DNA from 3 places in the Robertmurraya beringensis genome. Region 1 is predicted to be linked to each of the others. Evidence: riboswitches for the same ligand, from Rfam matches in the RefSeq annotation. Region 1 holds a riboswitch; each other region holds the start of a gene.
What was found. A riboswitch is a leader RNA that binds a small molecule or an ion and turns the genes downstream of it on or off. The one in region 1 is predicted to bind cobalamin.

Region 1 (3,437 bases):
TCAGTTCCATTAACTGTGTTGCTGATTTCCTAACGAAATCTCTACGCTCAGGCGCTACAGCTAAAATCGTTCCATTACCAGGAAGAGCCAATCCAAGCGCTTCTGCTAAACAGTTCATCGAGTTTGCTGTGAACATACCTGAACAAGATCCACATGTCGGACAGCCAAACTGTTCTAATTCTAATAGTCCCTTGTCATCAAGTTTTCCAGCTTGGTATGCACCAACGCCTTCGAATACAGAAGAAAGTGAGATCTTTTTGCCATCGCTAGTTACTCCAGCCTTCATTGGTCCACCGCTTACAAAAACAGTAGGGATATTTAAACGAAGTGATGCCATTAACATACCTGGAGTAATCTTGTCACAGTTCGGGATACAAACCATTCCATCAAACCAGTGAGCAGCGACAACCGTTTCAACCGAGTCAGCAATGATTTCACGGCTTGGTAGCGAGTAGCGCATGCCGATATGACCCATTGCAATTCCATCATCGACACCGATTGTGTTCATTTCAAATGGAACTCCACCTGCTTCACGGATAGCGTCTTTGACAATTTTCCCGAACTCTTGTAAGTGCACATGTCCTGGCACGATATCAATGTAGGAGTTAACTACTGCGATAAATGGCTTACCAAAATCCTCTTCTTTTACCCCAGCCGCACGCAAAAGGCTTCGGTGTGGTGCACGATCAAATCCCTTTTTTATCATATTACTTCTTAATTCTGCCAAAATAATTCCCTCCCAATCTATTAAAAACCAATGGTGTTAATGTTTTAAATTATTAAAAAATTTTAACAAATAGAAGGAGAATTGTAAAGAAAGATGACAAAAGATTCATTTGGTAGATTTTAAAAGTTGTCTTCATTTGTCCTATTTTGTCGCTTTTAATATTTTTATGGTGGCAGTGAATGGCGGTTCCGATTTGTCACAATGAAAAAAATATGTCAGCGATTGCCTTGTCATTCCTTTGTTACAAGATTAGTATTAAGATATGAAAAGTAAATATGAGCAAGAATAGGTGTACTTCTTTTTAGAAGTCTAGGGAAGTTGGTGAAAGTCCAACGCGGTCCCGCCACTGTAAATGGGAGCATACTGTAAAAACCACTGTGCAATAAGGAATTGCATGGGAAGGTGCAGAAAGCAATGACCATCAGCCAGGAAACCTGACTATATCTTGACACCGTGTACCTACGAGGATAGGTGGTGTGGTCGGTTTCTTACATAAGGAAGAAGCTTATTCCAACATCTCCATATCTATGTGGAGATGTTTTTTTATGGGCTACGCAACAAAGGCTTTCTTCGGGTGGAAACTGCCCAACTTGTTATTAAAAAGGAGGGTTAACCATGTTTTTTCAACATTTATTGACCATGACGATTGCTTATTTTATTGATTTACTTCTCGGTGATCCGATCGATTGGCCACATCCAGTGAAATGGATCGGATCGCTGATCTATAAGTTCGATAATAAGTGGAATAAAGGGACGCGGAAAAAATGGAAGGGAGTGGCTATGGTAGTTACGCTTCTCCTGCTCGTTGTGGGAATTACGCTCTTGATTACGATGCTAGCTTATCAAGTTCATCTCATGGTCGGCATTGTGGTTGAAGCGGTGATCATCTGGACGACGATTGCTCAAAAAAGCTTAAAGGAGGCAGCGATGACGGTGTACGGTCCGTTAAAAAAGGGAGATCTCGTGGAATCTCGCCATAAGTTATCGTATATCGTGGGCCGTGACACCGACCAGCTCGATGAACAGGGGGTGGTTCGCGCGACGATTGAAACGGTTGCCGAAAACACAAGTGACGGAGTAACTGCTCCCTTATTTTGGGCGTTTCTTGGTGGTGCACCCCTTGCGATGCTGTACCGTGCAGTCAATACTTGCGATTCGATGGTTGGGTATAAAAATGATAAATATATGGAGTTTGGCTGGGCGTCGGCGAAGCTTGATGATTGGTTAAATTTGATACCGAGTCGCCTAACCTCCATTTGTATGCTCTTAAGCAATAAGCCGGTCCGATCCTCGGTAAAAGAGTCAGCGAAAATTGTCCTTCGTGATGCAAAGAAACATCCGAGCCCAAACAGTGGATGGGGAGAGGCTGCTGTGGCTGCAATACTTGGGATTCAGCTCGGAGGAATCAACTATTATAAGGGCATTCGCTCCGATCGAGCCAAAATGGGAGAACCTTATTTTCCTGTCACTGCGGAGCATATTTTGCAAGCCAAAGGTATTTTAACTCGAACGGTACTCTCATTTTTACTTTTATTATGGATTGGAGGGATGATCGTTGAAGTGGCCTACGCACGGAGCTAATCCACAATTTTTATATAAAGCACTACATCTTGACATGCCTGAAACAGTGATTGATTTTAGCGCCAATATTAATCCGATCGGTCCACCGGCCACAGTAAAGAACAGGTGGAATGAGCTGTTTTCTCTTGTATCTGATTATCCGGATCCAACGGCAGAAAGGCTTACAGGTTTGCTTTCAAAGCAAGAAGGAGTAAGGAAAGAGCAAATCTTAGTGGGGAACGGCGGGGCGGAGCTTATTTCTTTGGTCGGACGACTGCTCACTGGTAAAAAAGTGCTCATCGTACAACCAGCCTTTTCCGAATACGAAGAAGCGTGCCGAGTGAATCAATGTGAGGTACGCTACCACTTGATGGATGTAGACAGATGGGAATTACGCATTGATGAATTACTAGTGAGCTTACGAGAAGTAGACGCTGTATTTCTGTGCAATCCAAACAATCCAACGGGAATGTTTTTTCCGAAACATACGATTGAGGTTCTTGCCCGTGAATGTGCCCGATACGGAACCTTGCTTATCGTCGACGAAGCCTTTTACGACTTTATTGAAGAGTACGAATCTATCGTTTCCTGTCTCCAACATTGCGAGAACATGATCATTCTTCGTTCCATGACCAAAATGTTCAGCATTCCAGGAATCCGCTTAGGATACTTAATGGCCAATGAAGCCCTGCTAGCAAAAATTAGGGAAAGCAAACCGCATTGGAGTGTGAATGCGATAGCTATGAAGGTGGGGGAATGGTGTTTGTCAGAAAGTGACTATATAGAACAAACCATTCAATTGATAAAAAAGGAGCGGGAGAGGCTACAGTCTTTTTATCGTGATCAGGAATTCTCTTATTCCCCTTCAAACGTAAATTTTTATTTGCTAAAAGATACGAAAGTCTCCGATCCATTTCCGTTTTTCCGTTTTTTGATGGAAAAGGGGATGATTCCACGGCATACGATGAATTTCCCAGGACTTGACGGAAAGTGGCTACGATTGGCGATTAAGGGAGAAAACGAGCATGAAAGGTTATTAGAGGTGATGAGTGCATGGCGGAGGCTGGACAGCTGATATTTATTAGTGGTGGGGTTAGAAGTGGAAAAAGCAGTTTTGCTGAGAAAACAGCCATGGAGCTAACAAAGAAAA
Region 2 (3,437 bases), on a different contig from region 1:
ATTAGCGGCAGGTTTTTTAGGAAATGGTCAAATGGCTGGATATGAATTGGATTTAGCATTTTTAGTAATGGCCGTATCTCTTGCTCTAACAGGTTCTAATGCTTTTGCACTGGATCAACTTATTTTTAAAGGACAAAAGACGAAAAGTGCAACATCCCTAAATTAAATGATGTAAAAAATATCAGAGCATTACCTCAAATCAGGGGTAATGCTTTATTTTTTTGGCTAACAAAGTAAGGATGGTACTAGAGATATCTTTCGGTTACATTTCATGTATCGGATTCATTCCAACAATATCCGGGGTCATGGTTAAATGGTGAAGCAAATCGTTTATTTGATCTCTATGTGTATGCAACTCTTTTAACATATCATCAATAACCTTTGAGGGTACATGAATAAGAAGTCTAAATTTTACATTTTCGTGAACTTCCTATTTATAGATTTACTTTCCATTTCAAGGGTGGTACACTTGATTCTATTGAAAACAATATATGGTGTTCGTTTTATACAGGTACTACTATATGTAGTTTAATAGGGAAATTCGGTGTAATTCCGATGCTGTCCCCGCAACTGTGAAGCTGACGATGATTCAATGCCACTATGCAACTGCATGGGAAGGGAATCGGAGAATGAAGCAAAGCCAGGAGACCTGCCTATATAAAACAGATGAATCATTTCTTCGGGGATTGAGGAATGGAGACGTATCCATTTTTTTATTTCTGAACGTTTCCATTTTAGGCTATCTCTTTCAATGAGATAGCTTTTTTATTTGACGACAAAAAGAGGGGTTTTATGAAACTTTATGCTAAAACAATCTGACCTACTGGAGAATCTTCCTATTAAAAAGGTAATCAACCGCCATTCTTTTCTTACACATACTTTTTACGAAAGAACGTGATGATTTTGCAAATGATGAATACCTTACAAGAAGTAATCAAACGAGATAAATGTATTGTTCCGTTTTGCCCTGAAAAAATCATACAGGCTGTTGAAAAGGCTGAAAAAGCTACAGAACCAGGAATGACAACAAACCTAGCTCAAAAGGTATTGGATGCTTTACATACACAAATTCAACAAAGGCAAATTTCAGTAGATGAAATTCAAGACATTGTTGAAATGGAACTAGTGAAGAATGAAAGATTGGACGTAGCAACTGCCTATATTTTATACCATGAAGAAAGAACGAAAGCTAGAAATGGAAAATCATTTGAAACGATTGCATCAATTATTAGAGCGGAATCAAACGATATTACGAAGGAAAATGCCAATATGAGTGCGGAGACACCTTCGGGTATGATGATGAAGTTTGCAAGTGAAACAACAAAAGCTTATACGACAGCCGAATTGCTGAAACCGGAACATCATTTCTTGCATCGAACGGGAGCGATCCATATCCATGATCTGGATTATTATCCAACTCGAAGCTTAACTTGCTTACAACATCCGCTTGATCAACTGCTCAAGAATGGAATGGAGGTGAATCATGCTGCACTACGTCGTCCCAAGGGGATTCATGGGGCGGCAATAATGGCGTGTATTTCTCTCGAGACTGCTCAAAATGAAATGCACGGAGGACAAGCCATCCCAGCATTTGATTTCTATATGGCTCCATTTGTTAAAGTAACTTATGAAAAAGAATTAAAGAAGGCTTGTGAATTTACGGGAAGTGATTTTGACAAATTAAAGGCTGTACCTATTTCTGCTTATAAGGAAAATGATTTGGACGGTTTGACCGGAGCGGAAAGAGTCATTCAATATGCGTTAAATCGTACGATAAATACGGTGTATCAGGCGATGGAAGGGTTTATACATAACATGAACAGCATTCATTCGCGCGGCGGGAATCAAGTCGTTTTCTCTTCTATTAATTATGGGACAGATACCTCTCCAGAGGGACGATGTGTGATGGAGCAGCTACTCCTTTCAACAGAACGTGGTGTTGGTTATGGGCAAACAGCTATTTTTCCCATTCAAATTTTTAAAGTGAAAGACGGTGTCAATTTGAAAGAGGGCGATTCTAATTATGATTTATTCCGATTAGCCTGTCGCGTAACGGCAAAACGTTTCTTTCCAAACTTTATCAATTTAGATGCGTCTTTTAATCAGCATGAAAAATGGAGTGCCGGAGATCCAACACGTTATCTGTATGAAACAGCTACCATGGGTTGTCGTACTCGTGTATTTGAAAATATTCATGGAGAAAAAACTTCCGTTGGTCGGGGTAATGCTTCCTTTACTTCTATTAATCTAGTGCGAATCGCATTAGAGACATGGGAAGAAGTTAAAAAAGAAGGAATTTCTGAAGGTGAGAAATGGAGCCGTTTTTATGAGAAACTTGAGTACTTAATAGAAGAAGTGGGTGAACAATTAAAAACCCGCTTTGATTTTCAAAAACAAGCTTTAGTGAAACAGTTCCCAACGGTCATAAAATATTTATGGCGGGGTGGAAGTGAATTAAAACCAGAAGACACTATTGAAAAAGTAATCAATCAATCTACTTTAGCGATTGGATTTATTGGATTAGCGGAATGTTTACTCGTTTTAGAGGGGAAACATCACGGAGAATCAGCTGAAGCACAAACAAAAGGGTTGGAAATCGTCACTTTTATGCGAGATAAATGTACGGAACTTAAAGAACGATTTCAACTTAACTATAGCTTACTTGCTACACCCGCCGAGTCGTTGTGCAAAAAATTCCCAAAACATGATCGAGAACGTTTTGGTGAAGTAGAAGGAATCAATACTCGAGAATACTATACCAATTCAAACCATGTCCCAGTATGGCATCACTTGTCGGCGGTTAAGAAAATGACCATTGAAGCACCTTACCATGCCTTAACGTTAGGTGGACATATTGCGTATATTGAATTAGATGGAAAAGCATTAGAAAACTGGCAGGCGATCGAAAAAATGGTGCTCATGGCCCATCAATTAGATATCGGCTATTTCAGCTTAAATCATACGATCTGTCGATGCATAGATTGTGGACACGAAACAAGCGATGCCGATGCAACCATATGTGAATACTGTCATGGCGATCGGTTGGATGTTATCCAACGTATTACTGGATACCTGGTTGGTACAACAGGCAAGTGGAATGATGGTAAAAAAGCGGAATTACTAGATCGAGTGATTCATTCATAAAAGGCAGGGGGGACGAAATTGAAAATCGGAGGTTTCTATTCTGATTCTATCTCGAATGGTGTAGGGTGGAGAGCGGTTCTCTTTGTATCAGGGTGCCCGCATCATTGCCTTGGATGTCATAATCAAGAATCCTGGGATAAAGACTATGGTGAACCTTATGTGGAAGATGATATTTACAACCAAATGATGGAGAATCCTTTTTTAGATGGATTAACCTTATCCGGTGGAGAACCTTTTCTTTATTGCCAAGAGCTATTTTCATTAGTGAAACGTGTAAAAGCAAGGGGATTAAA
Region 3 (3,437 bases), on a different contig from region 1:
ATGAACGTCATGCTTGTTAGCTTCCCAATTGAAAAAAGAGGAACAGCGATGGGGGTATTTGGTTTAATTATCATGTTTGCGCCAGCGATTGGACCTACCTTATCAGGGTGGATTATTGAGCACTATGATTGGAGAATGCTTTTCCACTTTATTACCCCTATTTCAGTAGTAGTGGTATTAATCGGATTCTTCCTTTTAAAAGATAAGAAAGAAAAGAGTAATCTTCGTTTAGACTTTTTCTCCTTACTTTTATCAAGTATTGGATTTGGTGGAATCCTTTACGGCTTCAGCTCAGCAGGAAGCAAGGGCTGGGACAGTCCGCATGTGTACCTGGCGATTGCCGTCGGTTTCATCTCGCTAGTAACATTTATTTTAAAACAAATGAAGCAAGACACTCCGTTGTTAAACTTTGGAGTGTTTAAATACCCAATGTTTGCCTTGTCATCTACTATTTCCATGGTAACCAACATGGCATTGTTCTCAGGAATGATCCTTATTCCCATTTATGTTCAAACGATTCGTGGAATTTCTCCACTGGACGCAGGGCTAATGCTCCTACCAGGTGCCATCGCCATGGCGATTATGTCTCCTATTACGGGGAGATTGTTTGATAAATTTGGTGGGCGAGTATTGGCGCTTATTGGTTTAGGAATCACGGTGATCACTACGTATGAGTTTAGTCAGTTAACGGTAGATTTAAGCTATACCCACTTAGTTATCCTTTACACGGTCCGGATGATCGGGATGTCATTTGTTATGATGCCTGTTTCAACAAACGGATTAAATCAACTTCCGACGCGTTTCTATCCACATGGTACAGCAATGAACAATACGTTAAACCAAGTGGCTGGGGCAATCGGAACCGCATTACTCGTTACAGTTATGTCCAATCGTACAGAAACACACGCTCAAGAACTAGCTGACGAAGCGATGAAGACGGCAGCCGGTCAAGGAGCAGGAGTCGCACAGCCAACTGCTGAAATGATCGCTCAAATGAAAGAGCAGATCATGATGAAGGCGATGCTCGAAGGAATAAACGATGCATTCCTAGTGGCTACAGGGATTTCAATTGTTGCCTTCATTCTCGCTTTCTTTATCAAGCGTGCCACTCAAGCAGAGGATCCTCTAGAAGGAAAAGAGGCGCCAAAGGTGGTACCGGCGAAGTTAGCTGAGAATTAAATATAAAAAAGAAGAACTCCTTGAAAATGAAAAGGAGTTCTTCTTTTTTAGTTGTGCTTTTGATTGGGATACCTTCACCGTCTGTTTTGAAGTACGGTGTTCATGAAGATATTGAAATTTGTCTTATCCTTAATCAAGTAACCAGCAAAAGTAAAATAACCGGAGATTTTTACGTTAAATGTAGAACGGAGTTCGTTTTGGGGTAAATAAGTGGAGGTTTTCCGCTTATCCAAAGAAAAAACCCCTATTTTCAATTTTTCTGAGACAATAGGCGGAATCTCTCCGTCTATTTAGGTCTTTTTTAGAAAAAATTACTAATTAAGCGGAATACCTCCGTCTATTTATCAGATCGGTTGCTTAACCTGATCCACAGCCGATAGTGAGTAGCTACAGACCCCATGTCCTCCCGAAGTCAACAACAATATTTTACCAAAACAAACATTTTCTACTTGCTAATCTACTAAACTACCTTTAGTATTAAATTTGTATTATCTAGATATGGGTATATAAAATTAAATTCCAACTATATATAGTGTTGTTGCCTTAAGATAAGATGCCGCACGGCTTAATAGGGAATCTGGTGAAAGACCAGAACTGCCCCCGCACCTGTAAATGCTGACAAAATGAACAAACCACTGTGTAGTTTGCTTACGAGAAGTAGTTGCCTAAATGGGAAGGGTTCAAAGTAGAGTGAAGCATAAGTCAGGAGACCTATCTTACTTAAGATGTTTCAACTTCTTCGGGGACTTGGGAAGATGAGACGATGGCGACAGAAGACAAAATCGTGTTTGCCTGTTTGTCTTTTGCTGAAATCGTTTCATCCGCTCAAGGACCCACCTTAGCGGATTTTTTATTTTCAGGAGGGACGAGCATGACAGTAGTAGATGTACATGAAGATTATAAGTCGGTGTTAAGAGCGATTGAAGAGTGTTCTTCAACTTATCAGTTAGACGCGACAGAGATAACAAAAATGATCAATGAATTAGAGGCAGCAAAAAAAGAAGTGAGCCAACAAGCTTTATTTTATTCTTTAAATAAAATCGCGATGGACCAGCCGGATTGGACTTTTGTTGCCGCACGAATCTATTTAACGGAACTATACAAACAAGCTTCACAAAACCGAAACTACGATTCCACATATACATATGGGGACTTTTACGATTTGCTAGCAACGTTAACGGAGAAAGGAATTTACTCTCCAAAACTGCTGCAAATGTATACAGAGGAAGAAATTAAACAATTAGCAGCGGGAATCAATCCGGAACGAGATCAGCTTTTCAACTATATTGGTCTGTTCCTCTTTGCCGATCGTTACCTTGCAAGAGATCATGATCGAAAGGTATATGAATTGCCGCAAGAGAGATTCATGGTGATTGCCATGACTATCATGATGAACGAATCGAAAGGCCAGAGACTAGAGTTAGTAAAAGAAGCTTATTGGGCATTAAGCCATTTATATATGACTGTCGCAACACCAACCTTATCCAATGCAGGGAAGAACTTTGGTCAGCTGTCCTCTTGTTTTATTGACACAGTGGATGACTCGCTTGACGGGATTTATTTGAACAATTGGGATATCGCTCGCTTAAGTAAAGAAGGCGGTGGAATCGGAATTTATTACGGAAAGGTTCGTGCGTTAGGTTCCGATATCAAAGGGTTCAAAGGGATGTCCTCTGGTGTTGTACCTTGGATTCGATTGATTAATGATACGGCTGTAAGTGTCGATCAATTGGGGCAAAGACAAGGAGCAGTCGCCATTTATTTAGATATATTCCATAAAGACGTGATGAATGGCTTCCTTGAGCTAAAAACCAATAACGGAGATGAACGAAGAAAGGCTCACGATATTTTCACTGGAGTCACCATTCCAGATTTATTTATGGAAAAACTTTTAGAAAAAGATGAAAATGGCAGAAGCATCGGGGAATGGCATACATTCTGTCCACACCAAGTAAAGCAGCTGATGGGCTGGAAGGACGAAAATGGAACACCTCTTGGACTTGAAGACTTTTATGATGAAAATGATAGAAAGTATTTTACGGAAAAATACGAAGAAGCGGTGAATCAGCCTCTTTTACCAAGAAAAACCTACCGTGCAATGGATATTATGGCCCGAATCATGGTCGCACAGTTAGAAACAGGTACACCATACATGTTCTATCGAGATGAGGTCAATCGTCAAAATCCAAATAAGCGTGCAGAAGGAAGAACGTCTATCTACTGCAGTAATTTATGTACCGAAATTGCCCAAAACATGT

Region 2: it holds a riboswitch for cobalamin, as region 1 does, so the genes downstream of both, ACFFHF_RS08540 (anaerobic ribonucleoside triphosphate reductase) here and cbiB (adenosylcobinamide-phosphate synthase CbiB) in region 1, are expected to answer to the same signal.
Region 3: it holds a riboswitch for cobalamin, as region 1 does, so the genes downstream of both, ACFFHF_RS20545 (ribonucleoside-diphosphate reductase subunit alpha) here and cbiB (adenosylcobinamide-phosphate synthase CbiB) in region 1, are expected to answer to the same signal.

Annotation. Positions count from the first base shown of each region.
Region 1 covers NZ_JBHLUU010000128.1:30,370-33,806, forward strand. The annotation lists gene ilvD (dihydroxy-acid dehydratase) at 1-727, opposite strand, end outside; cobalamin riboswitch at 998-1,183, shown strand; gene cbiB (adenosylcobinamide-phosphate synthase CbiB) at 1,343-2,308, shown strand; gene cobD (threonine-phosphate decarboxylase CobD) at 2,283-3,362, shown strand; gene ACFFHF_RS23935 (bifunctional adenosylcobinamide kinase/adenosylcobinamide-phosphate guanylyltransferase) at 3,341-3,437, shown strand, end outside.
Region 2 covers NZ_JBHLUU010000025.1:31,855-35,291, reverse strand. The annotation lists gene ACFFHF_RS08545 (DoxX family protein) at 1-166, shown strand, start outside; cobalamin riboswitch at 493-671, shown strand; gene ACFFHF_RS08540 (anaerobic ribonucleoside triphosphate reductase) at 910-3,144, shown strand; gene nrdG (anaerobic ribonucleoside-triphosphate reductase activating protein) at 3,163-3,437, shown strand, end outside.
Region 3 covers NZ_JBHLUU010000123.1:27,715-31,151, forward strand. The annotation lists gene ACFFHF_RS20540 (DHA2 family efflux MFS transporter permease subunit) at 1-1,179, shown strand, start outside; cobalamin riboswitch at 1,714-1,911, shown strand; gene ACFFHF_RS20545 (ribonucleoside-diphosphate reductase subunit alpha) at 2,051-3,437, shown strand, end outside.